3 regions of the Lacrimispora sp. YZC11 genome follow, and region 3 is predicted to be linked to each of the others. Evidence: predicted binding sites of a transcription regulator. Region 3 holds the regulator's gene; each other region holds the start of a gene.
What was found. Region 3 encodes NrdR, which represses ribonucleotide reductase genes. Its sites were predicted from a motif close to CACAANATNTTGTG; they were not measured.
Positions count from the first base shown of each region.

Region 1: a site for NrdR is predicted at 8,355-8,368, ahead of AC27IJ_RS04540 (ribonucleoside triphosphate reductase). Genes of this name have one in related genera too.
Region 2: a site for NrdR is predicted at 8,111-8,124, ahead of AC27IJ_RS06745 (ribonucleoside-diphosphate reductase subunit alpha). Genes of this name have one in related genera too.

Region 1 covers NZ_BAAJYQ010000005.1:311,052-322,115, reverse strand. The annotation lists gene AC27IJ_RS04595 (COG2426 family protein) at 1-477, shown strand, start outside; gene AC27IJ_RS04590 (NUDIX hydrolase) at 502-1,188, shown strand; gene AC27IJ_RS04585 (serine hydrolase) at 1,343-2,626, shown strand; gene AC27IJ_RS04580 (helix-turn-helix domain-containing protein) at 2,674-2,949, opposite strand; gene AC27IJ_RS04575 (hypothetical protein) at 3,043-3,261, shown strand; gene AC27IJ_RS04570 (metallophosphoesterase) at 3,340-4,191, shown strand; gene AC27IJ_RS04565 (segregation and condensation protein A) at 4,277-5,128, shown strand; gene scpB (SMC-Scp complex subunit ScpB) at 5,121-5,768, shown strand; gene AC27IJ_RS04555 (dUTP diphosphatase) at 5,780-6,217, shown strand; gene AC27IJ_RS04550 (tetratricopeptide repeat protein) at 6,256-7,035, shown strand; gene hflX (GTPase HflX) at 7,049-8,320, shown strand; gene AC27IJ_RS04540 (ribonucleoside triphosphate reductase) at 8,509-10,875, shown strand.
Region 2 covers NZ_BAAJYQ010000006.1:101,901-112,964, reverse strand. The annotation lists gene AC27IJ_RS06780 (tRNA dihydrouridine synthase) at 11-973, shown strand; gene AC27IJ_RS06775 (amidohydrolase) at 1,132-2,526, shown strand; gene AC27IJ_RS06770 (MerR family transcriptional regulator) at 2,560-3,321, shown strand; gene AC27IJ_RS06765 (BMP family protein) at 3,360-4,424, shown strand; gene AC27IJ_RS06760 (ABC transporter ATP-binding protein) at 4,436-5,965, shown strand; gene AC27IJ_RS06755 (ABC transporter permease) at 5,962-6,996, shown strand; gene AC27IJ_RS06750 (ABC transporter permease) at 6,997-7,938, shown strand; gene AC27IJ_RS06745 (ribonucleoside-diphosphate reductase subunit alpha) at 8,197-10,455, shown strand; gene AC27IJ_RS06740 (ribonucleotide-diphosphate reductase subunit beta) at 10,503-11,064, shown strand, end outside.
Region 3 covers NZ_BAAJYQ010000005.1:54,826-65,889, forward strand. The annotation lists gene argS (arginine--tRNA ligase) at 1-113, opposite strand, end outside; gene AC27IJ_RS03370 (GNAT family N-acetyltransferase) at 480-962, opposite strand; gene efp (elongation factor P) at 1,106-1,663, opposite strand; gene aroQ (type II 3-dehydroquinate dehydratase) at 1,776-2,204, opposite strand; gene AC27IJ_RS03385 (YqeG family HAD IIIA-type phosphatase) at 2,408-2,917, opposite strand; gene nrdR (transcriptional regulator NrdR) at 2,925-3,377, opposite strand; gene AC27IJ_RS03395 (PRC-barrel domain-containing protein) at 3,551-3,811, opposite strand; gene AC27IJ_RS03400 (DUF975 family protein) at 3,864-4,694, opposite strand; gene AC27IJ_RS03405 (DUF4190 domain-containing protein) at 4,691-5,038, opposite strand; gene AC27IJ_RS03410 (sugar ABC transporter substrate-binding protein) at 5,396-6,391, opposite strand; gene AC27IJ_RS03415 (ABC transporter permease) at 6,388-7,347, opposite strand; gene AC27IJ_RS03420 (glycoside hydrolase family 5 protein) at 7,432-8,871, opposite strand; gene AC27IJ_RS03425 (glycoside hydrolase family 3 C-terminal domain-containing protein) at 8,912-11,020, opposite strand; gene AC27IJ_RS03430 (carbohydrate ABC transporter permease) at 11,064-11,064, opposite strand, start outside.

The DNA of each region.
Region 1 (11,064 bases), 260 kb from region 3:
TTACAAAAATATATGACCGTTTTCTTTATCTCCATGGTTCCGCTGATAGAGCTTCGCGGAGCAATTCCATATGCAACAGTGATGGGGCTTCCGCTTTTCCAGTCATATATCGTTGCGATTCTTGGAAATATGCTTCCGGTACCTATTATATACCTTTTTGCGAGAAAGGTTCTCGAATGGGGAGCGGATAAGCCGTTGATCGGCGGCTTTTTTTCCTGGTGCCTGGAAAAAGGAAAACGAGGCGGCGAAAAACTGCAGGCGAAAGCTGGACAGGGGTTGTTTATTGCGCTTTTGTTATTTGTGGGAGTTCCCCTTCCGGGAACGGGTGCCTGGACCGGCACTTTGGCAGCCAGCCTGCTTGATATTGATTTTAAATCCAGTATTTTAGCCGTGATGGGAGGCGTCTTAGTGGCAGGGGTTATTATGGGACTTGCCAGTGCAGGAGTTTTAGGGGCGCTTCAGTCCGTGATATTCTAAGATTCTGGTAGGAAGAAGGGCAGAATGGAACGAAGGAATGAAGAGGGATTAACGGAAAAAGAGTTTCTTTTACAGTATCGCCCGGGGAATTATGAACGCCCGTCGGTGACCGTGGATATGCTGATTTTTGCGGTGGATGAGGAGGAGACGGAAACAGAAATTCTGCTCATCAAGCGAAAAAATCATCCCTGCATCGGACAGTGGGCAATTCCGGGAGGTTTTGTAAATGTGGATGAATCCCTGGAGACCGCAGCAGCCAGAGAGCTTGAAGAAGAGACTGGGTTAAAAGGTATTTGCATGGAACAGCTATATTCATGGGGGAATGTGAAGCGTGATCCCAGGACAAGAGTCATCTCAGTATCCTATATGGCTGCAGTGCCGAAGGATCAGCTGACTCCAGAGGCCGGAGATGACGCCGCAGAGGCCCGCTGGTTCCAGGTAAAGAAAAAGAAACTCTCTGAACTGGAAAATGGAGCCACCTATGCACTTACTATCGAAAATGAAGAAGAACATATTTTTATGAGCTATCGGATTACCGAAACCTATGAGCGTCAGGGATTGATGTGGAAAAAGGAGACGGAGATCGATCTTTTACCGGCCATTGACGTGCTGGATCAGGAAAAGCTGGCATTTGACCACGCTGAGATCTTAAATGTGGCAATGGACAGGTTGGAAGAATTAGAAAAAGAATACAGAGAGCAGATTTTTTAGCAGATCACACCGCCTGGGCAGGGCGGTGTTTTTTGCGCGGGCAATGAGCTAAACGAATCTGTAAGAAAATTTTAATCGGAAAATTTTGGATTTTATGCTATACTGTTGTGAGAAATTATACTTGCATAACGAAATATACAGGAGATGACAGGATATGGCAAAAAAATCGTGCAGGCTATGGAGCCTGGTAATCAGTATCAGCATTCTTGCGTCAATACCATCATACGGGGAAATGCCCCTAATACAGCCGTTTCCGGGAGCAGCGGGGCAGACAGGGACAGCAAGCGGGTCCTCGGGCAGTACGGCCAATGAGGTCGGACCAGGAGTTAACACCGGAGCCGGCGCGGGAGGTTCCCAGACTGGAAATATCCCAAATGCCGGGGGAACCTTGCCTTCGGATATTAAACAGCCGGAGATTCAATCGGAAGGCGCGGTTCTTATGGACGCGTCCACAGGAGCCCTGCTTTTTTCAAAAAACGGAGAAACAAGATACTATCCTGCCAGCGTTACAAAGCTTATGACAGCTCTTCTTGTTGCTGAAAAAAGCAATTTATCGGAGACCGTGACCTTCTCAAAGACCGCCACTACAAACCTGGAATCAGGTGCGGTAACACTGGGACTTACAGAAGGAGACAAGCTGACGGTGGAGCAGAGCCTATACGGCCTTATGCTAAAATCTGCCAATGAAGTGGCCAATGGCCTGGCAGAGCACGTTTCAGGAAGTGTCAGTGCTTTTTCCACCCTGATGAATGCCAGGGCAAAGGAGCTTGGCTGCACTGGTACCAACTTTGTCAACCCAAATGGACTTAACAGCTCCAGCCATTATACCACACCTCATGACATGGCCCTCATTGCCAGGGCGGCTTTCCAGAATGACACAGTAAGAAAGGTGTCCTCCACCTTAAGTTACCAGATACCGGCCACAAAGAAGGCTTCCGCCAGAACAGTGACCATGGGCCATAAGATGGTTAATCCGGGAGATTCCAGGTATTATCCGGGAGTGATCGGAGGAAAGACAGGCTATACTTCCCTGGCCGGCAATACACTGGTCACCTGTGTGGAAAAGAACGGTGTCCGGCTGATTGCGGTCATCATGAAGAGCAAATCCACTCATTATGAGGATACAAAGTCTCTTTTGGATTATGGATTTGCCTTAAAGACAGCGGGAGGGGGGACTGCACAGACTTCTTCCCAGGGCTGGGTCCAGGAAGGTTCTAAATGGTATTATAGAAAGCAGGATGGAACAAAGGCCAGCAATGAGTGGCAGAAAATAGACGGGATTTACTACTGGTTTGGCACAGACTCAGTCATGGCGGCAAGCCGCTGGGTGGAGAGCAATGGGAAATGGTTTTATTTAGGGACCGATGGAGCCATGCTTAAGGATACCATTACGCCCGACGGGTATCGTCTGGATTCTTCAGGCGCCTGGATCCGGTAGGAAGTTGGAGGTTTTTGGCATAGAAAAAGAGCCTGTAGGCTCTTTTTCTATGCCAAATCCTCTGAGGAAGAATTGTCCTGTTCTGCTTTAGGCCCGCGCTCTGCCGACAGGGTGGCTTCGCTTATATCGGCCCGGTACTCCATGATTTCTTCCACGCTACAGTCCAGAATTTTGCAGAGCATATCTATGGTATGAGTGGAAACGAAGTTGTTTTTCTTAAGACGGCCGATTTGCCCGGCGCTGACCTTGCAGTACTTTATCAGATGATACTGGCTGATGTTTTTCTTTTTCATGGTTTCCCACAGTCTGTCATAAACAATCATGATTTATCACCTCTGGTCTTAATTAAACCGTGATTATCCAGTATTGCATATTATCCATAAGTGGTTTATATTATGGGAAAGGAGGAATGCAAAATGAAAAAAAACATATTTAACGTAATTTTTTATCTTATCTGCTTTTTCGCTCTCTGCAAATCCGTCTACCGCCTTGCTTTTACAGTACCGCCGGTTCCGGGAACACCAGGTTACCAGGAATATTTTTACGGAACCATAGTCATGAGCATTGGCATCGGACTTATGGTTATCATACCCAATCTCATTATTGAATATCTGGTGGGCAACTGGAGTTCTTAGGCTTGACTCAGGCAGGCCCTTCATTGTATGATGAACAGACAGCAAGAAATAGAATGAGGGAAGAAGAGGAAAATTCAGATGGGGTTTGCTGCCGTAGCTATTTGCGCCGCAGTGGGCGCAGGTTTGTATTTGCGTTCTGAGTATGAAAAAGAACAGCTTAACTCAGAGAGAACTGTTTTGGAAAGCGCTAAGATAAAAACGGATCGTACCATTGTGTTTCTTTCCGACCTTCACGAACACCGGTTTGGCGACGGCAATGAAAGGCTTTTGGCCGCTGTTGATAAGGTGGCTCCTGATCTTGTGCTTGTGGGCGGCGATATGATCATCAGCAAGGGCAAAGCGGATACTGCTGCTGCATTGGAGCTTATGGAAAAGCTGGCTGGCCGATACCCCGTCTATTGCGGCAACGGCAATCATGAGAACCGCCTGCTTTGGGAACGCAAAGTTTATGGCGAAGCGTATGAAGCTTATGTGCGCAGTTTAAAAAAGCTTGGAATTAAAATTCTGGACAGCCGGACGGAATGGTATGGAGAAGATATCGCTGTAACCGGGATTGATCTGGAAAAAGGGGCTTACCAGAAGTTCCGGCCGGATCGTTTAACTGAGGAGGAGATGGAACAAAGGGTGGGGAAGGCATCAAAGGAGCGGTTTCAGATTCTGCTTTGCCATTCTCCTCTTTATTTTTCCTCATGCAGAAGCTGGGGGGCTGATTTGACCCTGTCCGGCCACTTCCATGGAGGAACTATAAGGCTTCCGTATCTGGGAGGGGTAATGACGCCTCAATACCAGTTCTTCCTTCCATACTGTGCCGGTGAGTTTCAGTCAGATGGAAAACATATGATCGTGAGCAGAGGGCTTGGAACCCATTCCATCAACATCCGTCTGAACAATAAACCTCAGGTGGTAGTTGTGGACTTAAAAAGGAAATAGCTTTTGGGTCTGCCATATATTTACAGATGAAGAAGGATTTGATATACTGATCAAAGGCATGTTTTATTCTGCCTTGGAGGATTTTATGGGAATCTCTTATAAACTGGATAATTTCGAGGGGCCGCTGGATCTGCTGCTTCATCTGATCGACAAGAATAAGGTGAATATCTACGACATTCCCATCGCGACGATTACGGAGCAGTATCTGGACTATGTAAATCACATGGAAACAGAGGATTTAAACATTGTCAGCGAATTTCTGGTCATGGCTGCGACCCTCATTGATATAAAGGCTCGCATGTTACTTCCCAGGGAGATCAACGAGGAAGGCGAGGAAGAAGATCCAAGAGCCGAACTTGTGGCACGTCTTTTGGAATACAAATATTATAAATACATGTCACTGGAGCTTAAGGACCGGGAAGTGGGGGCGGATCGCCTGTTGTACAAATCTCCTTCCATTCCCTCCGAGGTGGCAAAGTACGAGCCGCCGGTAGATTTGGACAAGCTGCTTGACGGGCTTACCCTGGCAAAACTCCAGGAGATTTTCCGGGCGGTTACGAAACGGGTATCAGACCGTGTGGATCCTATCCGAAGCCGGTTTGGCAACATCCGGAGGGAATCCATAAGCCTGGAAGATAAGATAAAATCGGTCATGGATTATGCCAGAGAGCACCGGAAATTTTCGTTCCGCGGGCTGCTTGAGAGGCAGCAGGACCGTACCCTTGTTGTTGTGACATTTTTAGCGCTTCTGGAGCTCATGAAGATCGGCAAGATCACGCTGTCCCAGGAGCATTTGTTTGATGATATGACCATTGAAACCCTGGAACCGGAAGGGGAGGACGGGGAACTGGATTTGTCGGAACTTCAGGAGGAACCCCCTTCCAGTGATACCTTTATGCCCGGAAAGCAGGGCAGGAAAGAGGAAATTGATGGATAAGGAAACTCTTTTGGCCGACGGGCCGAAGAAGAGCACAAAAGAAGAAAAGGTGTGGGAAGCTGTGATTGAGGCGGTTCTCTTTACCATGGGGAATTCCGTTGAACTTAAGGCTCTGGCGGCTGCCATCGGCCAGGATGAGGCCACGGCAAAGGAGGCGGTTCTCCGTTTGATGAAGCGCTATGATACGGGGAAAAGAGGGATGCAGATCCTTGAACTGGAAAACAGCTACCAGATGTGCACACGATCTGAGTTTTACGAGAACTTAATCCGGGTGGCATCTGCACCTAAAAAACAGGTTCTTACGGATGTGGTTTTAGAGACCCTGTCCATCATAGCCTACAAGCAGCCTGTAACAAAGCTTGAAATAGAGAAAATACGGGGCGTCAAATCGGATCATGCGGTCAATAAACTGGTGGAATACAATCTGGTATATGAAGTAGGACGCTTAGATGCCCCTGGCCGTCCGGCATTGTTTGCCACCACTGAGGAATTTTTAAGAAGATTCGGCATCGGCTCTACCCAGAATCTTCCGGTTGCAGATCCTGTTGTGGCAGCTGAGATACGGCTGGAAGTGGAAGAGGAGCTTTCTGAAAGCAGTGATCTGATACCGGCAGAAGATAAAAAAGATGATAGCATTTAGGAGGAAATAAGGTGAAACAAGCCATAAGAATTAAATATTTTACAGATAAAATCGAACGTTTACGTTACATTGACGGCAAATCCGACTGGATTGACTTACGCGCGGCACAGGAAGTGGAGTTGAAAGCCGGCGAGTTTAAACTGATCCCTCTGGGAATTGCCATGGAGCTTCCGGCCGGGTTTGAAGCCCATGTGGTACCAAGAAGCAGCACGTTTAAAAATTACGGTGTGATCCAGACCAACAGTATGGGGATCATTGATGAGACATATTGCGGGGACAATGACCAATGGTTTTTCCCGGCTTATGCGCTCCGGGATACGGTGATTCATGTAAATGACCGCATCTGCCAGTTCCGTATTATGGAGCATCAGCCTGCCTTATGCTTTGAAGAAGCAGAGATTCTGGGGCATGATGACCGTGGCGGCCATGGAAGTACGGGAAAACAATAAAATTCCTGTATCGAACTTCCTTAAAAGGAGATAATAGCATGAGAAGAAAGACAGGTTATGCAACTGTCATCCTTGGACTTGCACTGGCAGTTTCCATAGCAGCAGGCGGGTGCGGGAAAAAGGAAGACAAATATTCTTACCGGGCTGCGGGAATCGAAGCTCTTAACCAGGGCAGCTATGACAGTGCCGTGGAAGCCTTTGATCAGGCAATCAGTTCCTCCAAAGGACTGGTAGGGAAGTTTGATGTGGATGTGTTAAAGTACCGGGCAGAAGCCGAATACCTGGCAGAGGACTATTCTTCCGCTGCAGACACCTATGGCATACTCATAAAGGTAGATGGTGAGCGGCCGGAATATTTAAATCTGCGTTCCGTTTCCAGAGCAGGGGCCGGAGATTTAAGCGGTGCGATAGAGGACTATAAGCGAAGTGCTGAACTAGATACAGAAAAGAAGGCTCCGGGCAGGCTGAAAGCTTTGCTGGCCGCAGGGGCAGCCATGGAAAAGGCGGGAACGGCTTCTGATGCCATGAGCCTCTATGAGGGGGCCCTTAAAGAAGGGGAGGAAAGCGCCCAGCTTTATAACCGGATGGGCTTATGTAAGATGGCCGTAGAAGACTGGGATGGAGCGGCTGAATATTTTAAGAAGGGCCTTTCAGCAACCGACAGTTCAGAGGTTTTGGAACTTTTGTTTAACCAGGCTGTTGCTAAAGAGCGTAAAGGTGAATTTAAGACAGCCCTGGATCTGATGCAGCAATATGTCTCAGCTCACGGCCCTGATGAGGAAGCGGAGCGGGAGATCACATTTTTAAAGACAAGATAGGTTGGGACGATTGATGGCAGAGCTGATTGAATTAAAGGAAATAGAAGAACGGGTGATCCTGGTGGCAGTCAGTACCGAGGATGAGAATGACACACAGGCATCTCTTAACGAGCTGGAAGAGCTGGTGAAAACAGCAGGGGCTGTTACCGTGGATAAAATAATCCAGAACAGGGAGAGAATCCATCCGGGAACTTATATGGGAAAAGGAAAGATAGAAGAAATAAAGGACCGTATCTGGGAGCTTGAAGCAACCGGTATTGTCTGCGACGATGAACTGTCTCCGGCCCAGCTGCGTAATTTGGAAGGGGCCCTGGATACGAAGATCATGGACCGGACCATGGTGATTCTGGACATTTTTGCTTCCAGAGCTACGACCAGTGAAGGAAAAATTCAGGTGGAACTGGCTCAGCTAAAGTACCGGGCAGCCCGTCTGGTGGGCCTTAGAAGCTCCTTGTCCCGTCTGGGAGGAGGCATCGGTACCCGCGGACCGGGAGAGAAAAAGCTGGAAATGGACCGACGTCTGATCCACGACAGAATCGGAATGCTAAAGGCTGATTTAGAGGATGTGAAGCGTCACCGGGAGGTTGTCAGGCAGCAGAGGGATAAAAACCATGTGCCCACCGCCGCCATTGTAGGCTATACCAATGCCGGGAAATCTACCCTGTTAAACAGGCTTACAGATGCCGGGATACTGGCTGAGGATAAGCTGTTTGCCACCCTGGATCCAACAACCAGGAATTTAAACTTACCGGGCGGTCAGCAGGTCCTTTTGACGGATACCGTAGGATTTATCAGAAAGCTTCCCCATCATTTGATCGAAGCCTTTAAAAGCACTTTGGAGGAAGCTAAATACAGCGATATCATCCTTCATGTGGTGGACTGTTCCAATCCTCAGATGGACATGCAGATGTATGTTGTATATGAGACTTTGAGGGAACTTGGTGTTTGTGATAAGGTGATGGTTACGGTGTTCAATAAGATCGATGCGGCAGAGGGCGGTGTAATCCTTAAAGATGTTTCTTCGGACCATCAGGTGAGGATATCCGCAAAGACCGGAGAAGGTCTTGATGAACTTTTAAATCTTCTGGAAACCATTCTCAGAAACCAGAAAGTGTATCTGGAAAAGGTATATTCCTATAAGGAAGCAGGGAAAATCCAGCTGATCCGCAAATATGGCCAGCTGTTAAAGGAAGAGTATCAGGAAGACGGAATTCTGGTGAATGCCTATGTGCCATCGGAGCTGTTTGCCTCCTTGGCAAACAATGCCGATGCTGTTGATGAATAAAAAACACAATATGTGGATTGGTGTTAAAAAACCAAACTACATATTGTGTTTTTTCTTTTCTTCTGTTATAATATACTTGTGAAGAGATGTTCTTTAACTTCTCACAAAAGGTGCCGCTTTTAGCGCCGCCTATCCAATGATAAAAAAAGAATGTTAAGGGGTTTTGCAGAGGAAAGGAGTTTAGTTTTATGATCCAGGTGGTAAAAAGAGATGGGGAAAGTGCTGAATTCAGTCTGAATAAAATCACGGAAGCGATTAAAAAAGCATTTAAGGCCACTCAAAAGGAGTATAATAATGAAATACTGGAACTGCTGTCACTTCGGGTAACTGCTGATTTTCAGGGGAAGATGTCAGGAGGAGAAGTCACAGTAGAACAGATTCAGGACAGTGTGGAACACGTTCTTGAGCAGGCGGGATATACCGATGTGGCGAAGGCTTATATTTTATACAGGAAACAGAGGGAAAAGATACGGAATATGAAGGATACCATTCTGGATTACAAGGCTGTGGTAAACAGCTACGTAAAGGTAGAGGATTGGCGTGTCAAGGAAAATTCCACTGTTACCTATTCCGTAGGAGGGCTGATATTAAGCAACTCCGGTGCAGTTACGGCGAATTACTGGCTGTCTGAAATTTATGACCAGGAGATTGCAGGTGCCCACAGAAATGCTGATGTCCATATTCACGATTTATCCATGCTCACCGGTTACTGTGCCGGCTGGTCGTTAAAGCAGCTTCTTCTGGAAGGACTTGGAGGAATACCGGGAAAGATCACCTCTTCCCCTGCAAAGCATTTATCCGTTCTTTGCAACCAAATGGTCAATTTCCTGGGAATCATGCAGAATGAATGGGCAGGAGCACAGGCCTTTTCTTCTTTTGATACTTATCTGGCTCCTTTTGTAAAAGCCGATCACTTATCCTACCAGGAAGTGAAGAAATGCATAGAATCCTTTATCTATGGTGTGAATACGCCAAGCCGCTGGGGAACTCAGGCTCCGTTTTCCAATATTACCCTGGACTGGACCGTTCCTGCCGATATGGCAGAGCTTAACGCAGTTGTTGGCGGAAAAGAGGCGGACTTTAAGTATAAGGACTGCAAGGCTGAGATGGACATGATCAATAAAGCCTTTATTGAAACCATGATAGAGGGAGACGCCAATGGGCGTGGTTTCCAGTATCCCATTCCTACTTACTCCATTACCAAGGATTTTGACTGGTCCAATACGGAGAATAACCGGCTGCTGTTTGAGATGACTTCCAAATACGGAACCCCTTACTTCTCAAATTACATTAACAGTGATATGGAACCAAGCGATGTAAGGAGCATGTGCTGCCGTCTGCGCCTTGATTTAAGGGAGCTTAGGAGAAAGACCGGCGGATTCTTTGGCTCTGGCGAAAGCACCGGTTCCGTGGGCGTTGTAACCATCAACATGCCAAGAATCGCTTACCTTGCCCAGAATGAGGCCGATTTTTACAAGCGTCTGGATCATATGATGGATATTTCGGCCCGGTCATTAAAAACCAAGCGGGAAGTTATAACAAAGCTTCTGAACCAGGGACTATATCCTTATACGAAACGTTACCTTGGCAGCTTTGAAAATCATTTTTCCACCATCGGCCTGATCGGAATGAACGAAGTTGGCTTAAACGCCAAATGGCTGGGGCATGATCTGACAAGTGAGAAAACCAGACAGTTTACCAAGGATGTGTTAAATCACATGCGGGAACGGCTGTCAGATTACCAGGAAATGTACGGAGACCTATACAATCTGGAGGCAACCCCGGCAGAGTCCACCACATACCGGCTGGCTAAGCATGACAAGAAGCATTATCCAAATATCATAACAGCCGGAAATCCGGGAGATACTCCATATTATACCAACAGCTCCCACCTTCCTGTGGATTATACGGCAGATATCTTTGATGCCCTTGAGATTCAGGATGAGCTGCAGACCCTCTATACATCAGGAACCGTATTCCATGCATTTCTTGGTGAGAAGCTTCCTGACTGGGAAGCTGCGGCAAAGCTGGTGCACACCATTGCGGAGAATTTCAAACTGCCTTATTATACATTGTCCCCAACCTATTCTATTTGTTCGGAGCACGGATATCTTTCCGGCGAACATAAGGTATGCCCGGTCTGCGGAAAGAAGGCTGAGGTATACAGCCGGATCACCGGCTACTACCGTCCGGTGCAGAACTGGAATGAGGGAAAAACCCAGGAATATAAGAACCGGACAACTTACGATCCTTTCCACTCCGTACTGAAAAAAGGAGCTGCAGGGGAAAATAGGGATAAGGCAGCGGCGAAAAAAGCGGAGATTCCGACAGGGACCTATCTCTTTACAACGAAAACCTGCCCTAATTGCCGGATTGCAAAACAGTTTTTACAAAATATGGATTATGAGGTGGTGGATGCCGAAGAGAATGTGGAGCTTGCCACAAGATTCGGAATCATGCAGGCTCCTACTCTGGTGGTCATAAAGAACGGTCAGGTGCAGAAGATCACAAATGCGTCTGAAATCAGGAAATTTGCGGAAAGCACGATCAGCTGAAAGGGATCCCTTCCCAGCTGGTCCGTTATTTAGATATAGTAGTCAGTGAAAAGATTCTATGCTATAATGGCATGGAATCTTTTTCCATTTCAGACAGCAGAGGGCCGAATCATTTGCCTATACTGAATTAAAGAAGGGAATGAATGTGCGGATTCCATTTAAGCCATGGCCAACGGTATGGGGACTAGC
Region 2 (11,064 bases), on a different contig from region 3:
AGACTGAAATATGAAGTATTATTTTGCCCCCATGGAAGGGATCACCGGCTATGTTTACCGGAATGCTCACCGCAAGTTTTTTAAGCAGGTAGATGTGTATTTTACTCCTTTTATTGTGCCCACCCAGAACCGAAAGTTTACCTCCAGGGAAAAAAATGATTTTCTGCCGGAGCATAACGTGGGATTGCATGTTATTCCTCAGATTCTCACTAATAAAGGGGAAAATTTTATATGGGCGGCAAAGGAATTAAACCAGTTTGGATATGAAGAGGTGAATTTAAATCTTGGCTGCCCTTCTCCCACGGTGGTTTCCAAGGGCAGGGGATCAGGCTTTCTTGGAGAACCGGAGCTGCTTGATATATTCCTTGATCAGATTTTTTCCTCATTGGACATGAAGATTTCCGTAAAGACCAGGATCGGAAAGGACAGCCCTGAAGAATTCGGGAGGCTTATGGAAATATATAATAAATATCCCATAGAGCAGCTGATCATCCATCCCCGGATCCAGAAGGACTTTTACAGGAATGAGCCTAATTGGGAAGTAATGAAGAAGGCGGTCTCTTTAAGCAGAAATCCCTTATGTTACAACGGAAATCTGTTTTCAGCAGAAGATTATAAGGAATTCACTGCTGACTTTCCTTCCATAAACAGTGTCATGCTTGGAAGGGGAATGGTGGCAAATCCTGGCCTGGCAGGGGAAATGAAGAACGGGGAGAAGATGGATAAGAGGCAGTTAAAATCTTTTCATGACGAAGTCCTCAAAGGATATGAAGAGATCATGTCAGGGGACCGCAATGTCCTGTTTAAGATGAAGGAATTGTGGGCTTATATGATCCAGATGTTTGACGGAGCCGAAAAACATGGCAAAAAGATCCGCAAGTCCCAGCACCTTGCAGATTACAGGGCAGAGGTTGACAGCCTGTTTGGAGAACTGGATTTAAAAGAATCGGCCGGGGCTTTTGACGGAAAATAAGAACCATATGTATGCTTATAAGAAAAATGCAAAATGATTATAAATTTTTTTAATTAATAAATTGTCGTTTCAAGCTTGAACCTATAGTTACTATAGGATATATAATTACCTCGATTTAAAACGGCGGCATGGTGCCGCAATGAAAATGGAGGGATAACATGGCTTCAAAATTTTTGATAAAGAATGCCAAAGCTATTATAACCTGCGATGAAAATGACCATGTGTATAAAGACTCCGATATCCTGATTGAAGGGCCTAAGATTACAGCAATAGGCCCTGGGATTGAGGAAGAAGGCGTACAGGTCATTGACGGGACAGGAAAGTTTGTATACCCGGGACTGATTAACACCCATCATCACTTCTTTCAAACCTTTGTAAGGAATCTGATCACCATCGATTATCCGAACCTGACGGTCATGGACTGGATAGACCGGATCTACCGGATCTTCCAGATCGTTGACAATGATGTCATTTATTATTCCACTCTTACGGCTTTTGCCGACTTAATCAAGCACGGCTGCACCTGCGCCTTTGACCACCAGTACTGCTATACGAAGAAAACCGGCAAGGATCCGGTGGACCGGCAGATGGAGGCGGCAAATCTTTTAGGAATCCGCTATCATGCAGGGAGGGGCAGCAACACTCTTCCCCGGAGTGAGGGCAGCTCTATTCCAGATAATATGCTTGAGACCACTGAAGAATTTTTAAAAGATTGCGAAAGACTTATCCGTCTCTACCATGACCCCAATCCTTATTCCATGCAGCAGATCGTTATGGCGCCCTGCCAGCCGATTAACTGCAGGCCGGATACATTTATTGAAACCGTGGCCGCAGCCAGAAGCATGGGCGTGCGGATGCACACCCATTTAGGAGAAGGGGAGACGGAAGGGATCAAGGCCCGCTACGGAAAGCGCACCCTGGAATGGTGCAGGGATATCGGCTTTATAGGAAAAGACGTCTGGTATGCCCATAACTGGGAAGTGCTGCCGGAAGAATACAGGCTGCTGGCTGAAACAGGAACCGGGATTTCCCATTGTCCTACGCCGGCTGTACTGGGAGGTTTCCCGATTCTTGATATCAAGGCTATGCAGGAAGCGGGCGTACTTATAAGCCTTGGCTGCGACGGGTCCGCGACCAATGACAGCTCCAATCCGCTTGACGCCCTTCGCTCGGCTTATATGATGCAGGCATATCATACAAAGGAAAGAGGCGGATGTGTGTCTGCCTATGATATGTTAAAAATCGCCACCATTAACGGGGCAAAGACCCTTGGAAGGCCGGACCTTGGCTCTCTGGAACCGGAAAAGGCAGCCGATCTGTTTATGATAGATGCAGAAGTCCTGGAGCTTGCGGGAGCAATCCATGACCCGAAAAATATCCTTGCAAGGGTTGGCTTGACAGGAAACGTATGGCTCACTATGATTAATGGAAAAGTGGTTTATAAGGATGGCTTGATCACCGGAGTGGACGAGAAAAGGCTGGCTTCTGAGGGGGAGGCGGTTTGCACAAGGGTGATACGGAAACCAAGCGAGGCATTTCGTCCGTTTTTATAGGCCGCCTGATCATAGAAAGTTGAGGAAAACGGTTTGAAGGACTTTTTATCTATTGGAGAGATGAGCTCCCTTTTCGGGCTGAATATACAGACCCTGTATTATTATGACAGCGTAGACATATTTAAACCCAGGATGCGGGACATGAAAAACGGCAGGAGAAAATATGAATTTGACCAGATTTATGAGCTGGCAACCATATGTTACATGCGAAAGCTTGGATATTCCCTGGAGGAAATTACAAAACAGCGGAGCACACAGCATGCCGGTTCCGCCCTGGAATCTTTAAAGCAGCGCTCTGAGGAGCTTCACAGGCAGTGGATGGAGCTGATTTCCATTGATGAAGCCATTCAGAGAAAGCTTCGGTTTATTGAAGAGGAGATGAAAAATATCCTTACGGATGAAGTCACCATCCGCCATTTTGAAGACAGGGCCTATATTGCAATTGGAGAGGAAGAATTGATCTACCGGCAGAACTCCTTCTATTTTTATCCTACCATTGCCTTTTACCAGGGGGAGAGGAAATATTTCGGAGCCTATTTATATCCCTCTGGGGAGCCTTTGCCGGAGAATTTGAGAGAGAACCAGATCCGTAAAATCCCCGCCGGTGATTTTCTGTGCGGCTATCACCTTGGTTCTTATGAGACGGTTCCCGCTACCATCAGGCGCATCCGGAAAGCAAGACCGGATCTGGATTTTGAAGATCTTACCATTAACTTTAATATTCTGGATCAGTTTGTGGAAAACCAAAGCTCCAATTATATCACCCATACCCAGATCCGGATATTGAAACCATAACACAACGACCCAATTGACAACACGAGAGGAGAATTATTATGAAAAACATGAAAAAGCTGGCAGCCCTGGTTCTTGCTGCATCCATGGCGGCCGCATCCTTAGCTGGCTGCGGTAAAAAGGCAGAGACAAAAGCGGAGACCTCTAAAACCTCTGAAACCTCTGAGACTACAGAGACTTCTAAAGCCTCCGAGACCTCTAAAACTTTCAAGGTAGCGCTTTGTCTTTCCGGCGCGGCAAATGACATGGGCTGGTGCCAGTCTGCTTATGAAGGATTAAAGCTTCTGGAATCCGATTATGGCTGTGAGACCGCTTATACGGAAAATCTGACTCCTGATGACATTGAGGCCGCATTTGCCGATTATGCCGCCAATGGCTATGACGTGGTAATCGGTCACGGCTATGAGTTCGGTGATCCTGCCGTAGAAGTGGCAGAACAGTATCCGGATACAAAATTCATTGTAACAGAGGGTGAAGTATCCGCCGACAATGTGGCATCCTATGTCACTAAATGCGAAGAGGGCGGTTACATCATGGGAATGCTTGCAGCAGGAATGACAAAAAGCAATAAAATTGGTTTTGTAGGACCCATTCAGGGCTCGTCTCTTGTTAAGATCATGAATGGTTTTGAGGATGGAGCGAAGTCTGTGAACCCAGACATTGAAGTCCAGACCGCCTGGACCGGTTCCTTTACGGATACGGCTCTGGGAAAAGAAGCTGCCCAGGCCATGATTGACAACGGAGCCGATGTCATAGGTCATTGCGCCAATGAATCCGGTACAGGAGCCATTAATGCGGCAAAGGAAGCAAACGTCTATGCAACCGGCGATTCCTATGACCAGAATGGACTGGCTCCGGAAACAGTGCTTTCTTCTTCCGTATACCACATCCCCAAGGTGATTGAAACTGCATTTCAGACGGTGTCAGATGGAAGCTTTGCAGGAGCAATCTATGAACTTGGCATGAAAGAAGGTGCGGTGAGCATTGCCTCATACCACGAGCTGGAAGACAAAGTTCCGGATGAGGTGAAGGCTGAAATTGAGAAAAAGGTATCTGCCATTGCAGCCGGAGAATTTACTGTGCCATGTGATACAAAGGTCAGATAGGGAGCATTCATATGCCATTATTGGAGATGAAACATATTACAAAGGCATTTTCCGGCGTGTATGCCAATGAGGATGTAAGCCTGTCTGTGGAAAAAGGGGAGATCCATGCCCTTCTGGGGGAAAATGGAGCCGGGAAGACCACGCTGATGAACATATTATTCGGCATTTACCAGTCAGACGGTGGGGAGATTCTCTATAAAGGAGAGGCAGTTCAGTTTAAGTCTCCGGCCGATGCCATAAGCCAGGGGATCGGCATGGTCCATCAGCATTTTTCTCTTGTAAACCGAATGACAGTGCTTGATAACATTATTCTTGGATCCGGCGGTAAGAGAGAGGTTCTTGACAGAAAAAGAGCCTCAGAAGAAATCTGTTTGCTGGTAGAAAAATACGGCCTTTATGTAAAGCCTGACGAACAGGTTGGCAGCTTATCCGTAGGAGAACAGCAGAGGGTGGAGATTTTAAAGGCTTTATACCGGAAGGCCGACTTACTTATATTAGATGAACCCACAGGAGTTTTGACTCCTCAGGAAACAGAAAATTTCTTTCATGTATTAAGGCGGTTAAAGGATGAGGGGCACGGAATTATCATCATTACCCATCGCTTGAGTGAGATCATGGCAATCAGCGACAGAGTTACCATTTTGAGAGATGGAAAGTCAGTGAATAATTTAGTCACGTCAGATACCACGCCCGAGGAATTATCTGCCTTCATGATCGGCAGACCGCTTTCTGCTAAAACGGAGGAAAGGAAAAAAACGTCAAAGGAAGCAGCATTAAGCCTTGAAGGCATTTCTTTATCAAAAAAGCGTGGAAGCAAAAAGGCTTTGGATAATATCTGCCTTACGGTATATAAAGGAGAGATCCTTGGAATCGCCGGAGTGGAAGGTAACGGGCAGAAGGAGCTTGCCGAGGTGATCACGGGAATCTGTAAGCATACGGGGGGAAGCATCGCCTTTGATGGGGAGGCCATTGACAGCCGGTCTGTGAGAGATCGTTTTCATAAGGGCATTTCCTATATATCCGATGACCGGCACAAGGACAGTCTGGTTGTGGATATGACTGTAACGGAAAACATGATCCTGCGCACTTACAACCGGGCTCCTTTCTCTAAAAGATGGATTCTGGATTATAAAAAGGCAGAGAACCGGGCTTTAGAAGCCGTTGCAGAGTATGGAATCCGCACATCAGGAAAAAGCGGGACAAGAACGCCGGTAAAGCTTATGAGCGGCGGAAACCAGCAAAAGGTAATCTTGTCCCGTGAGATATCCCAGGAGGCCAGGCTCATTGTGGCCAGCCAGCCTACCAGAGGGCTGGACATCGGAGCGACGGAATTTGTACATCAGACACTTATTAAGCAGAAGAACCAGGGGAAAAGCGTTTTGCTCATTTCTGCAGATTTAGATGAGATCCTTTCCTTAAGCGACCGGATCGCAGTGATGTTTGAAGGCCGGATTATGGGGATCCTTGACAGGAAAGAAGCGGATGTATTTAAAATCGGGCTTTACATGGGCGGAGTGACGGATAAAGGAGGAACGCCATGAATCACATGAAAAAATGGAAGGCTGTGGAAATGGCGAAGATCGTGTTCATTTCCATAGCTGTGGCGGCCATTCTTGTCATTTTATCAGGAGCCGATCCTTTCACGGCAAGCCGGATGTTTTTTAACGGAATCTTCGGCAATGTGAGCGGTTTCGGGGAAGTGTTTGTAAAAGCGACTCCTTTGATTCTCACCGGACTTGGCTGTTCGGTGGCCTTTCGGACCGGATTTTTTAATATCGGTGCGGAAGGACAATTCTACATAGGAGCTCTTGCATCTGCCTGGGTAGCTTTAAATGCCACCGGTGTGACCGGGGTTTTCCGGATCATTCTTGCCATTGGCTGCGGATTTATCTTTGGAGGATTATGGGCTCTTATAGCAGCCTTACTAAAGGCAAAGCTTGGAATATCAGAAATCATATGCACCATTATGCTTAACTATATTTCCGTGAATCTCTTGGGAATCGCAGTCCGCACCTTTCTCATGGATCCGGCAGGAAGCATTCCTCAATCTGAAAAAATAGATGCATCTGTTACACTTTTACGTTTTCTTAAGCCGACCAGAGTTCATACTGGCATCTTTATAGCCCTTGGAGCCGTGCTCTTTGTATGGTTTCTCATGGAAAAGACGACCTCAGGCTATGAATTCAAAGCTGTGGGCTTTAATAAACGGGCAGCAGCATGCAGCGGCATTTCCGTGGTGAAGAATATAATCCTGTCAGCGGTGTTAAGCGGAGGCCTGGCGGGAATTGCGGGGGCTGTGGAGGTACTGGGAGTCCAGAAAAAGCTGCTTGAGGGAATTTCAGGAGGCTGTGGCTATACGGCAATCCTTATAACTCTTTTGGCTTTCAATCACCCGGGTGGCGTGCTTTTTGTTTCTGTTTTATTTGCGGCATTGGAAGTAGGCGCAAACTCCATGCAAAGGCAGATGGGGATTCCCTCTGCGATTGTAGACTTTCTGATCGGATTTATTGTACTGCTTATCCTGGGCAGAGAGCTTCTTACGGGCAAAATGAGAGCAAAGGAGGGGAACTAGATGATACATCAGATACTAACCGCCAGTTTTCTGACTGCCTTTTTGTCGGCAGCAGTGCGGATGGCCGTGCCTCTTGCCTATGCAGGGCTTGGGGAAACAATATCGGAAAAATGCGGAATACTGAATATCGGAATGGAGGGCGTCATGCTTTCCGGCGCTTTTTTCTCCTTTGCAGGCACATTTTTCTCGGGAAGCATTCTAATAGGGCTTCTTTGCGGCATGGCGGGAGGAGCGGCTGTCAGCATGCTTCACGGAGTCCTGTCCATCAGGCTTTCTAAGGACCAGTCGGTCAGCGGAATTGCCATAAATATTTTTGTACTGGGTGTTACCAGCTTCCTGTATAAGCTGATGTCCGGCGGACAGTCTTATCAGCAGATCGAACCTCTTTTAAAAGTCCGGATACCGGTGCTTGCTGATATTCCGCTCATTGGAAATGCACTTTTTCATCAGGATATTCTAACCTATCTGATATATTTTCTAGTCATGGGAGTATCATTTTTTTATAAAAGAACAAACACAGGGCTTTCCTTTGCCGCCATCGGTGAAAGCCCCCGCGCCGCGGATTCGGCGGGGATACCGGTTTACCGGTACCAGTATATTTCCATGGTGTTAAACGGAGTCCTGGGCGGGATTGGCGGTGCTTATCTGGTTCTGGTGCAGGTGGGGAATTTTTCGGAAAATATGACCTCCGGGCGAGGGTATATTGCTCTGGCGGCTGTCATTCTGGGGCGTTACCTTCCTTTCGGTATGCTGGGAGCTGCTTTTTTGTTCGGCTCAGCCAATGCGCTGCAGATCCGTTTGCAGGCTGTGGGAGTTCCCCTTCCCTCCCAGGCATTGTCCATGCTTCCTTATCTGATCACGTTAGCGGCACTGTTGGGTTCCGCTCATAAAAATCACGGGCCTGAAAGTCTTGGGAAGCCTTATGTGCGCGGCGCCAGATAAGGTTTTTTAAGTCTTCCTGACCAGGAAATTCCTTTCAATGATAACGCTTGAAATCTTACTTTGTAAGGCTTCAGGCGTTTTTTTAATAATTAATTTTACGGCCTTTGTTTGGGGATAATAAAAGGAGAAAATAAATCAGAGGCGAACATTTTGTATCTCGGTGGTTGAAATTAACTATATGTTGTGGTATATTTTTACATATGAGATCAATAACAGTTATTCATATTAATATAAAACTTGGAATGGCGGGAATTATAAATGGAAAAAACAGTTGGAAAACAGGAAATCCTGGAATATTTTAAAGAGGTGCCGGAGCTGGAAGGAGTTTTAGACGGAATCCGGAAGGATTGGGATTCCACATCATATGGCCTCTGTCACCTCTCCGTTAAATTCACAGGGTTCTGTAAGAAAAATATGAACCTTGGTGAACGGTTTAAGGCGCTCACCCAGGCAGCGGTGGAGCTGACAACCCAGGAGGCACCGGACTGGGAGTATATAGGAGCAAGACTGCTCATGCTGCGCTTTGAAACCAGGTTAAAGGAAGAGCTGGACCGGAGGAAGATCGGAAGCTTTTACGATAAAATATGTTTTCTGACAGAGGACGGGCTTTACGGGGATTACATTCTGGAGAACTATAAGAAGGATGAAATTGACCGGTATGAAGCGTATATGGACCATAGCAGAAACCATCTGTTCAATTATTCCGGTCTGGAACTGTTGCTAAACCGTTATGTGATCCGCAGCCGCCAGAATGCACCTTTAGAGACGCCCCAGGAAATGTTTCTTGGAATCGCCATGCATCTTGCCATGCTGGAAAAGGATGACCGGGATACCTGGGTAAAGAGGTTTTATGATATGCTCAGTACTTTGAAGGTCACTATGGCAACGCCGACCCTCTCAAACGCAAGAAAGCCTTACCATCAGCTTTCCTCCTGTTTTATCGATACCGTTCCGGACAGCTTAGATGGCATTTACCGAAGTATAGACAGCTTTGCAAAGGTCAGTAAGTTCGGAGGAGGCATGGGCCTTTATTTTGGAAAAGTCCGCGCCGCAGGGAGTGCGATCCGCGGCTTTAAGGGGGCTGCCGGTGGTGTGATCCGTTGGATCAAGCTGGCGAATGATACGGCTGTGGCAGTAGACCAGCTGGGGGTGCGGCAGGGAGCTGTGGCGGTTTACCTGGATGTCTGGCACAAGGATCTGCCGGAGTTTCTGACTCTTAAGACCAATAATGGGGACGACCGCATGAAAGCCCATGATGTTTTTCCGGCTGTCTGTTATCCCAACCTGTTCTGGAAGCAAGCAAAAGAGAATATAGAGGGAGACTGGTATTTAATGTGCCCTCATGAAATCCTGACAATAAAGGGCTGGGCCTTGGAGGACTCTTATGGAGCCCAATGGGAGGAGCGCTACTTGGACTGTGTCAACGACAGCCGCATTCACAAGCGGATCATTCCCATAAAAGACATCATCCGCCTGGTTTTAAAGAGCGCTGTGGAAACAGGAACGCCCTTTACCTTTAACCGGGATATAGTCAATGAAGCCAATCCCAACAGCCACAGCGGTATTATTTACTGCAGCAACCTGTGTACGGAAATTGCCCAGAACATGAGCGGGGTTGACCAGGTGGATCAGCAGATACAGACAGTGGACGGAGAGACTGTGGTGGTCACCGTAACAAAACCGGGAGATTTTGTAGTGTGCAACTTAGCCAGCCTTTCCCTGGGAAAGATTGACCTTAAGGACGATCGTGAGCTGATGGAGTTAACAAGAAGTGCGGTCCGGGCATTGGACAATGTGATTGATTTGAATTTTTTCCCTGTGCCCTATGCAAAGGTCACCAACCTCCGCTACCGTCCGGTGGGACTGGGAGTAAGCGGATATCATCATATGCTGGCAAAGAACGGGATTTCCTGGGAGTCAGAGGAACATCTGAAATTTGCCGACAGGGTGTTTGAGGCAATCAATTACGCGGCAATTGAAGCAAGCTGTGATTTTGCCGGAGAAAAAGGAAAATATGACCTGTACGAAGGCAGTGAATGGCAGACAGGTGCTTATTTTAATAAACGGGGATATTGCTCTGAAAAGTGGAAGCTCCTACAGAAAAAGGTGGCAGCAAAAGGCATAAGAAATGGCTGGCTCATCGCCATCGCGCCAACCAGCAGCACCAGCATGATCGCCGGAACCACGGCAGGACTGGATCCTGTCATGAACCGGTATTATCTGGAGGAAAAAAAGAACGGTCTGGTTCCCCGGGTGGCCCCGGACTTATCGCCGGAAACATTTTGGAAATATAAAAATGCCCATTATATTGACCAAAGCTGGTCTGTACGGGCGGCTGGAATCCGGCAGCGCCATGTGGACCAGGCCCAGAGCATGAACCTTTATATAACCAATGATTACACCCTCCGTCAGGTGCTGGGGCTTTATATCCTGGCATGGGAACAAGGTGTAAAAACCATTTACTACATCCGTTCCAAAAGCCTGGAAGTGGATGAATGCGAAGCCTGCTCCAGCTAAGGCGGACGATAGACGAAAATAAAATAAGAGAGTCTGGAGAGATTGATATGGAACAATTAAAAAAAAGACCCCTATTTCATCCCGATGGGGAGATTGAGGTAAGGAAACGGCGGATGATTAACGGCAACACAACAAACCTCAATGATTTTAACAATATGAAATACACCTGGGTAAGCGACTGGTACCGGCAGGCGATGAATAATTTCTGGATACCTGAAGAAATTAATCTAAGCAGGGACAGGAAGGATTATCCCTTATTAAGTCCGCAGGAGCGGAGAGCTTATGATAAGATACTATCCTTTCTGGTGTTTTTAGACAGCATCCAGACCGCTAATTTACCGGCCCTGGGAGAATATGTGACTGCCAATGAGATCAATCTCTGCCTTTCCATTCAAACCTTTCAGGAGGCGGTACACAGCCAGAGCTACAGCTATATGCTGGATACCATCTGTGAACCTCAGACACGGAATGAGGTGCTCTATCTGTGGAAGAGCGACCCCCATCTTCTTGCCCGCAATACCTTTATCGGCGACCTGTACAATGAGTTTCAAAAGGACAAGAGTGCATTTGCTTTCATGAAAACGGTTGTGGCTAATTTTATTCTGGAAG
Region 3 (11,064 bases):
TCGCAAAGGTCCGGACGATTGGATAAGGTTACCTTTGCATAAGCCTCATCGTATCTGCAGTCCGCAAATGCTGCCTTCATCTCTGCTGTAATCAAATCAAGAATCTTCTTCATCAGTTCCTGGTCTCCTTTTTCTATTCCAGATATTTCTACGCTAAATATTAATTATATTACAAGTAATCTTAAAAATCAAATTCTTTTCCCTTTTCTTTTCCAAAACGGTTCTTCTATGCAATTCCCAACTGTCTGGACATAATTAACATGCCTTTTTATAAAATAAGCGCCTTTTTGGGGGAGGTCAGCAGATTCGGACAATCCTTATCTTTTCCCTAAAAGGTGCTTTCTTTTTATATCCAACAATATTTACCTTTTATCCTTACTATATACCTTTCTTGCATTCCTTCGCAGCGTTTTTTTTAAAGCATATCCTGCTCTATTATAGATACATATTTATGCCTGCCTGTCAGCAATTGAACAAAATCATAAAATCCATTCATATATGCACTTTTGGCGCTCCCCAATTTGATACATCTCATTATATATTGGTAAATCTACTATCTCTTTCAATTTGAGACCTGCCTTTTCACAAGTTCTCCGAGATGGCAGATTGTCTGGATTGCAAGTGATTATAAGTCTATTCATCCCATGTGCAATCGCTATGTCTTTGATAATTTTACACGCCTTTAAGGCATAATTATTTCCTTTATAAGTTTTTTCAATTCTATAACCGATATTCCCCCCGTAATACAAATTTTCATTGTACCCGATCCTGATGTCAATAGCACCTATGCTATTATCTGAATTATGCAGAGTGATTCTATATTTATATACAGGTACATAGCCTTTTTCCTCATTAGATGTTACTTTTTCTTCAATCCTTAAATCAATTTCGCCATCGGTTAAGTAATCAAAATCTTTAAACTCAAAGATCTGTATTTTCCTTCCGTCATCAAATACAATCATACTACCCTCTCTTTCCCCCACAGCAAATACCCTTATAGCACAAAAACAACGCAGGAATATAAAAACCATCTTTTCTACGTTGTTTTCACGGTATCATACATAATTATTAAAAGGACCTTGCGGTTTGCCCGGTCCTTTTCTTTTTATACTCTGGACAGATATTCACCTGAACGTGTATCAATCTTAATCTTGTCACCCTGTTCAACAAATAATGGCACATATACCACTGCACCGGTTTCAACCGTTGCCGGCTTAGTAGCGCCCTGGGCAGTATCGCCTTTGAATCCCGGCTCTGTATCTGTAATAACCAGTTCCACGAATAACGGAGGCTCTACAGAGTATACCTTACCATTATAAGAGCATACCTTAACCGTCTCATTCTCTTTCACAAACTTTAACGCATCACCAATTACATCCGGAGCTAATGCTACCTGCTCATAGGTATTTGTATCCATAAAGTTATGAAGATCGCCATCGGCATACAGATACTGCATGTCTAATCTGTCGATTCTTGCCTGTGGGAACTTTTCTGTCGGGCGGAATGTGCGCTCTACAACGCCGCCGTTTACCACATCTTTAATCTTCGTTCTTACGAACGCAGCACCCTTTCCAGGCTTTACATGCTGGAACTCCATAATCTGATATACAGTACCCTCGATCTCCAATGTGATACCGTTTCTAAAATCACCCGCTGATATCATAAATGATATTCCTCCTTGAATTTCTCTTCTTAACCTTTTATATTCTATACTATAATAAATACATTTTCAACAGTTTTTTACAAATATATCCCTTTTCTTTGAATCGGAGCGATTACTTTCCAGTTAAAAAATCCATCGCCAGAGTATATCCCTTTAGTCCCAGACCAACTACTTGTCCGGTACAAACAGGAGCAGTCACCGATGTATGACGGAACTCCTCTCTTTTATGGACGTTGGATATATGGACTTCAATCTTGGGAATCTCAACGGAACCCAGGGCATCTCTTACGGCATAGCTGTAATGGGTAAATGCTCCTGGATTGATGATAATCCCTTCTGTTCCATTGTGATATGCCTCCTGAATCTTGTCGATGATTCCGCCTTCATAATTGCTCTGATAGACTTCCAGCTCATGACCTTCTCTCTGCGCTTTTTCTTCCAGCATGGATACCAGTGCATGATAATCCTCTGTACCGTATATCCCTTTTTCACGGATTCCTAAAAAGTTCAGATTCGGTCCGTTTAATACAAGAATTTTCATATCCTTCTACCACCTTTCCACTAATGCTTTCTGGGCATAAAAGTATACCCAAAGGTGTTTCTTCCTATCAGTAAGTCATTGAACTCTTTTAGTAATTTCCTGTATACCCTGGATCAGTCGGCTTGTCCGGACCGTCTCATCCGTATTATAACCTGCCGGGTTATCTTTTACCCGCCAGAAATATGCTTTCACCTGAATGCCGTTCACTTTTTCCTTTTCTTATCCCTGTGGTAAAAATACAGCACAACTGCTTCTAAATATCTTTTTAAAACGATTTGGATTTCTTCTTTCGGATGTATCGGTCTGACCAGAATGCTGTGGATTCCGGCTCTCTTGGCTCCATAAACATCGGTAAAAAGCTGATCCCCCACAAAAACCGTATGTTCCGCATCCGTTCCCATGAGTTCCATCGCTCTTTGATATCCTTTTCTTCTAGGCTTGTTTCCATTATAAATATAGCGTGAACCGCCCGCATCCCTGGCAAAGGCAGCCACTCTTGGCTCTTTGTTATTAGAAAGAAGGCATGTTTCCATCCCAAGCTCATGCAGACGTAAAAACAACTTCTTTGCGCTTTCATCCGCAGGTGCATCATGAGGCACCAGAGTATTGTCAATATCAAAAATCACGCCTCTGATCCCGTTCTTATATAATTTTTCAAAGGATATGGCATATGCAGAAGCCACATCTTCATCTGGATAAAATACCTTAAACATAACTCTCCTACTTTTTTAACAGTTTTCCTATTTCTTCCATAAACGTACTCACATCTTTAAATTCTCTGTATACGGAAGCAAAGCGCACATAAGCAACCTCATCCACATCCTGTAGCTTTTTCATAACAAGCTCTCCGATCACCGTGCTCTCTACTTCCTTTTCCTCACGGTTGAAAACCTGGGTCTCTATCTCATCTACCATGGAATCTATCTGCTGGGATGATACTGGCCGCTTATGGCAGGAATGAAGAATTCCTGATTCTATTTTTGAACGATCGTAAACTTCTCTGGAATTATCCTTTTTAATTACCATGAGAGGCATGGTCTCCAGCTTCTCATAAGTGGTAAAACGCTTTCCGCATTTCTCACACTGTCTGCGTCGTCTGATTGAGCTGTTGTCGTCTGCCGGTCTGGAATCAATGACCTTTGTATCTGCTTCATTGCAAAATGGGCATTTCACGTATCTGGTCCTCCTGTCTTACGGACTGTAATATTATTGGCATAATTTACTTAATAAATGCAAAGGCCGTTGGGGTTGAACTTAGTAAATTAGCCGTTCGATGGGCCAAAGGCGAATCGAACTTCCTTATATATATCATAACTTACAATCCAAAGATCTGCAAGCCCATCCTCCTATATCCCGCATCTTTCCGTTGCTTTTTCCAAATCCACGTTTACAAGAATGATGTCCGGCCCCACCTGCCTTATGTCGCAGAAGGGAATCACATACTCCCTCTCCCTGACTAAAAAACCGCAAAAACACCCTGGTCCTGGTACAATAATGGCTAAAAGGCAGCCTGTTTCCATGTCAAAATCCACATCACCAACAAAGCCGAGGCGTCTGCAGTCACAGATATTAATTACTTCTTTTTGTTTGAGTTCACAAATTCGCATAGATACACCTCCTTAGTATATTCTATGCGTACCCCCCCTGTATGACACGGTTCTACCACTGATTTTCCTGGTTCCACATGGACTGGGAGGAGGTTTCTCCGCCTCTTCCAGGGGAATTATGGGAAATCCTCTCCTTAAGATCCAGATAATACTCTGTCATGGTAGCCTGCATATAAGGGATGATCCAGAGAAAGCCAATTCCCATGGAGCAGTATCCCAGGACTACCATCCCAATGAAGCTTATTAAAAGGTAAAAATAGCCTCCCTTATTGCCCTTCATCATGGCTGCACTATCCTTGAGACTCCCAATTACCCTCTGATCCGGAGACTCGACGAGAAGAAACATGGACTGGGATAAATACAGCATGGTAAAGATATTTCCAATGAGCAGAAGCAGGTACGTAAGTACCAGCAGTACTATCATGACAGGTATAAAATCAGTGATGACTGCTACAATGAGTACTACAAAGTACGGTATCCCCCAGGCAAATCCAATGAGAAGATTTATAAAATAAAGTCCCAAAAACCTATGTGGCTTGTTCTGAAAAGCAAAGAGCAGATCAGACAGTTTGGCAGTTTGGCCATTGCACATATTCATATAAATCTTAAGGACTCCCGGTTTTAAAAGGCCGTATACAGAGAGAATAATCAGGAATGATATATAAACCCCTGCCTTTAAAACCACATATCCTGCTGACACATTGCGTGCGCCGTTTAAAAAAGGATCTCTTACCAATCCCATAGAAAAGGACGTTAAAATATACACCAGAGATATTGCCAGAAGAATGGCAAATTCTATAAACTGGATACCGATACACAAGCCGTATCTGCCTTTCAAGGTCCGTTTTGCATGCCTTTTAAGTTCTGATGATGAAGTTTTCACGAAAGCACACCTCCTAACCCCAAGCTACTCATCGCCGCAGTTCCAATAAATATGATAACAACTAATAAAACCAGCACGAAGGCAATGGATGAAGTGATGATGCCTGCCTTTGCATAGCCTTCAAACCTGTCTTCCGTCCTGGAAAGCAGGGCAAACAGGATCCCAAGGCTTCCGAAGATCAAGCCTCCGTAACAGCAGCAGGAGGTTATAATCCCAAGAATCCCCATGACCAGAGAAGCAAGGGCCAAGTTACTCTGGGCTGGCCTCTCTGGCTGCCTGTATACGGCATCGCGATCCAAATCCTGGTTTTCCTGCCAGGAACCATCTTGATTATCCTGATCCATTTCTATCATCTCCTTTTCTGTTATAATACGGCAATTATACAATATTTTCCATTGACTGTAAAACTAATATTTTATCTGGCAAAAAAATAACAAAAGGAAAAGTGGCTGCCCGCTATATTTCCTTTTCATCAAAAACGATGAAATATTACCTGGAATTAAATATTCTTTTTCAATAAAAAGAACATTCTTCAGCGGAGGCCCGATAAAAAATGTTCATTTCCCTTGCACTACTTATTTTAACACGCCGTAATTTACCTGTTCCATGAGTCAGGAAAAGTGTACGCTTCCCATCTGCAAAGCGTCATACTGTACCTACAACTCCTGCCGGGCGCGCTTTTCTGCTTTGTATTCTTTATATTACCTCTCCGATTTTTCCCCATACACTTTTATTTCATTAGCTTCTATCCATGTCACGTCAATTAAGTACTCCTTCCCAATCTCTCTCCCTTCCACTGCGTCCGCCAGTTTGTCCACCAGCGTCCTGCCAATCACCTGGCAGTTTTGGTCCACAATACCCGTAATCAGGCCTTCATCCACACCGGCTGCAAGAGTGGGGGAATAGTCGAATCCATAATGGTACAGAATTCCCTGAAGGTTCTGGGATTTGATGGCCTCCATGGTTCCGGTGATGACAGACTCTGTTCCCAGGGTGAACACTGCCTTTAAGTCAGGGTATAATATGATTTGTGTCTCCAACTGCTCCTTTGCCCTGGATACGCTTAAGTCGTTGATAATCCAGTCGCACCAGGTAAACAGGGCGGCATCCTTCCCCATCGCCTGGTTAAAACCGTCCTTAAGCCCCCTGTAACGCTCGGTCATGTTCTGAGCAGAACCACTGTAGGTAACGGCCGTCAGCCTCCCTTTGGTAATCCCTCTCTCTATTAAGTCTTCTGCGCCGCGTCTTCCCAGCTCCATTCCGGCTTCATAATTATTGGTCCCGATATATGCCAGCCGGTTGCCGTAGGTCCTGATATCCGTATCATAGGTGACTACTTTGATTCCGGCCGCCATTGCCTCCGCTGCTTTTATATCAAACATCTCCGGTTCCAAGGCTGCCATGGCAATGCCGTCTGCGTTCTGGTCGATAGCCTCCTGGACCATCTCAATCAGCTTCTGGGGACGTGAGGAATCTCCGGGCAGCCCCGCTTTTATGATCAGACAGAATCCCCGTTCTCTTGCCTGCTCCTGCGCGCTTTGAATCAGCGGCTTCCAATAAGGCCCTTCTTTATTTAATGTAATCAGGTACAGGGTCTTCTCTTCCTGCCTTACGAAAGCGGCGCTGGGCCGCTTCCCGCATCCGGCCGTAAAAAAGCATATTGCCATTCCGATTACCCAAATTTTAAACATTCTCATGCCGTTTCTTCCCTCTTCTTCCGAAAATAGTCCATCACGATAGCCGCCAGAATCATAAGCCCTGTAACTGCCTGCTGCCCGTAAGTATTTATTCCGGCCGCATTCATACCGTTTTTAAACACTTCTATAATAAGCAGCCCCAGAACCGCACGCACGATGCCTCCTGCCCCTCCTTCAAACCGGATCCCACCAATAATCACAGCAGCGATGGCATATGCTTCCAACCCCATAGCTTCACTGGATGCGCCCACGTTCAAGTAGGACATGAGGATGATTCCCGCAATCCCCGCAAAGGCCCCTTCAATAAAATAAACCTTGAGAAGATGCCGTTTTACCTGGATGCCGGCCAGACTGCTGGCTTTCTTACTGGAGCCTACGGCATAGCAGTACCGGCCGAATATGGTACATCTCATAACAAGGACAACTGCCGCCGCCAGGACCAGGAAGATGAGAAAACTGGAATAGAGGATATTGCCCAGCAGATTAGTATTGGAAATTCGATAGAACCAGCCTGGCAGACCGCTGATTAAAATGCCCCCGGTGAACATTTGAGTCAATCCCCGGATCATGTAATTGCTTCCCACGGTCACAATGAACGGCTTAAGCTCAAACCGTGTAATCAGAAATCCGTTGAGAAGTCCCCAGGTGCCGCCGCAGAAAATTCCCAGGGCAACGCACGCTACCGGATGCATTCCCCGCACAGCCAGATACGCAGCCGCCGTCCCCGCGCAGGCCATTATAGCCCCGCATGACAGGTCAATCCCGCCAGAGATCATGAGCATTGCCACTCCCAGTGTGGCAATTCCCAAAATAGGCATGGAACGCAGGAAGCTGGCAAGGTTCCCTCTGGTGGCAAATACCGGTAACATATAAGAGAACACAGCAACCAGGAAGAGTAAAAGCCCAATCATCCAGTATTCTGCCATTTTTTCTTTCCAGACTATCTTTTTCCTCATCCCAAGTTCTCTCCTCTTTCCGTTATTCCCGGCTGCTTATTTACAAATTTTCACATCCAATTTTAACAGAACAATGGATATTTATCAATGCAGCATATGTTTCAGAAGATTCAGATAAGGCTGGTTCTTCACACAGTTTTCAAGCTTGAAGCCTCCGGCGATGCGCTCTAAGTCATCCTCACTGTATCCGGCAAAACGCCTGGCGTAAGCCGGCTGCAGCATAGCGCCCGCATAGCCGTTTAGCACCCCGTAATTCATCACAAAAGCATTGGAAGCCTTGTCGATCCTGGTTTCTCCCATCACATCCAGGATATAATCGGCAAGCGCCCGGGATTTCTTTCTGCCCTCCGCCACCCCTGCATAATCTGCGACAAAATTCTCAGCTCCCAGGATGCGTTTTTGTTCCTGGACCGGCTGGATGATCTTCATATATTCGCTCTCCGGATCTAAGAATACCCACCCCATAATCCCGGGGTCCTTATAAGTCCAGGTGGTCCAGTGGACTCCATACGCGTTGTAAATATCCAGTTGGTCCTCCATAGATGCCAGTCGGTATGGAAGCTCCTCCGGAAAACCATGATACTGGGAACCGAACTCCCCTACCCACAGAGGTACCTGGTGCTTCAAGGCAAACTGTGTCCCCTGGTGGTTAAGAAATTCAGTCCTCTGCTTATTCTTATCCCAGTACACCCCGTTATAATATCCCGGGTACGTCCCCGGCCCATATCCCGGTGGTATATAGTTGTGGCTGCTGTACACCAGATTATCCTCAAAAGGTATCTCAAGCCCTTCAAAATTCCTGGAATAATTATCCCCCTCCAGAAACAGGATGTGCTTTTTATCAATTCTTCGAACCGCATCTGCGATCTCCCGGTACAGTTTGTTGATTGCTTTCCAGTCGGACTGATAGAACTCATAAAAGTCATAGGCATGTTCGCCGGTGGGCGTTCCTGTGGATGGCTCATTCATCAGGTCGTAGCCTGCCACCGCATTTCTGTCCCTGTACCTTTGTGCAATCGCCTCCCAAAGTGCTATGATCCGTTCCTGAAAATGGCGGAAGCTCCAGAGAAGAGCTGCCCCCCGCTCGTTATCACTGTGCCAGTGGCAGTTCTGCCATCCGGACAAGGCATGCATATCCAGGATTACGTAGACCCCCTGGCGTTCACAGGCATCCAGTAGGGCATCCAGCCGCTTAAATCCCTCTTCCTTATATATAAAAGGATTTTGGTCATCCTCAAAATGCCGGTAACTCAAAGGAATGCGGATGCAGTTGGCTCCGGTTTCCCGGATCAGCCGGATATCCTCCTCAGCCAGGAAGTTGTCAAGGATGGTCTCAAAGAACAATTCTGCCTTGCCTGCACCAATGGCCATGGCCATCTCCCTCTTCATCCCACTCTCAGTACCCGGATATCCGTTGATAAAATCTTCCATGTTCATCCAGCCACCCACGCAGGTTCCGCGAAGGTACACAGGATTTCCTGATTCATCCACGATTTTACCATTTCTTACCTGTAATAAATCCATTTTATCTCTCCTTCTTCAGCTTTCTTTCACACAGTCCCCCTTACAGCACCACCCGGACGTTTAAGGGTTCGGAGCCTGTAAGCAGACAGCTCCTTCTGTCAGGCTGGCTGCCGCCCGCATAAATATCGTACCGATGCCCAGCCAAGCGGCGGTCCCCATCCTGGTCCACCACACAGAAGGCCAGACCCGGAAGACAGAAGCTTACCTCCCTCTCCTGCCCCTTTGCAAGACTCACCCTGGCAAAGGCGCACAGGGAATGATTCCTCACTGCGAGAGGAGAATCTAAGTTCTTTACATACACCTGAACCACTTCCTCACCATCTGCCGGTCCTTCGTTCCTGACCTTCACAGATACGGACACGCTGCCGTCACCTGCAGGGGCGCACTCTAAATCCCTGTACCGGAAGCTGGTATAGGAAAGGCCGAATCCAAAGGGATAAAGGGCTTCTTGTTTCATATACCGGTAGGTCCGGTTTTTCATGCTGTAGTCCTCATAGGGAGGAAGCTCCTCCTCAGACCGGTAGAAGGTGACTGGAAGCCTGCCTGAGGGGATGATCTCCCCAAAGAGGACTCTGGCTACTGCCGTTCCGCCCTCAGCACCGGGATACCATGCCTGCAGAATTGCTTTTACGCTTTCCGCCTGATCCAGCCACGCTAAGTCCATGGCGCTTCCAGACATATTTATCACCACCAGCGGTATGCCAGTCTCTATGAGTGCCGTCAGCAGGCGGCGCTGGGATTCAGGAAGGGCCAGAGTGGGCTTATCCGCCATACTGACCGCCTCATCAAAACGGTTACCCAGATCCTGCTGTTCCCCCTCATACCGCTCATCCAGTCCCACGCATACAATGGCCAGCCCAGCCTTAAGGGCTGCAGTCACCGCCTCGCTTATGCGGTCTCCCGGCAGTGCCAGCCGTTCTACACGGTCCTTCATGGTATGGCAGCCTTCCGAGTAAAAGATTCTGGCATTCTCATCAAGAAGATTCTCTATCCCGTCCAGTACCGTCACATACCGTGGCGCTGTGCCGTGGTAATTGGCGATGAGCGGCCAGCGGCTGTCCGCATTTGGCCCGATGACAGCCACCTTCTTAAGCTTCCTGTCAAGAGGAAGAAGCCCGTCATTCTTTAAGAGGACCATGGATTTTTCCGCCGCGCGGATAGCCAGTTCTCTGTGTTTTTTGCATCCCACCGTCTCGTAAGGAATCTGGTTGTAGGGGCAGTCCTCATCAAACAGCCCCAGACGCATCCTGGTACGCATTGCATGCACCGCTGCCTCTGTAATCTCCTCCTCTGTCACCAGGCCCTGTTCATAGGAACTTAAAATATGCAGGTAAGTATTTCCGCAGTTGATGTCGCAGCCATTTCTCAGGGCCATGGCTGCGGACTGGGCGGCAGTATCCGTCACATGATGATTTTCATGGAAATCCTTGATGGCCCAGCAATCCGACACAAAATACCCGTCAAACTTCCACTTCTCTTTCAGAATATCCTGTATCAGAGTTTTGCTGCCACAGCACGGCTCTCCGTTGGTCCGGTTATACGCTCCCATGACCCCTTCCACCTTACCCTCGGTGACGCAGGCTTCAAAGGCAGGAAGATAGGTCTCCCACAGATCTTTATTGCTGACTCTGGCATCAAAGGTATGGCGCTGTTCCTCCGGTCCGCTGTGTACCGCAAAGTGTTTGGCACAGGCTGCCGCCAGTAAGTATTGGCCCTCTCCCTGGATCCCCTGTATGAATCCCACGCCCAGTCTGCCGGAAAGATATGGATCTTCTCCATACGTCTCATGGCCTCTTCCCCATCTGGGATCACGGAAGATATTCACATTGGGAGACCAAAGGGTCAGTCCTTTATAGATATCCCGGTCCTCCAGGGCCGAATAGGCATTGTACTTTGCTCTTGCTTCCATGCCCGCCGCAGTGCCGATCTCCTTCATCATCTCCACGTCAAACATGGCCGCCATACCGATGGCCTGGGGAAACATGGTTGCCGTCCCCGCCCTGGCCACGCCATGAAGCGATTCATTCCACCAGTGGTATCTGGGGATCCCCAGCCTTTTGACTGCCGGGGCATCAAATCTTAGCTGGGAGGCCTTCTCTTCCAGGGTCATCTGACCGACTAACTCCCTGGCCCTCACTTCAAAATCCATATTAGATCCTCTCCTCTCTTCTATCTGTCTCTTCCAGGCTCACT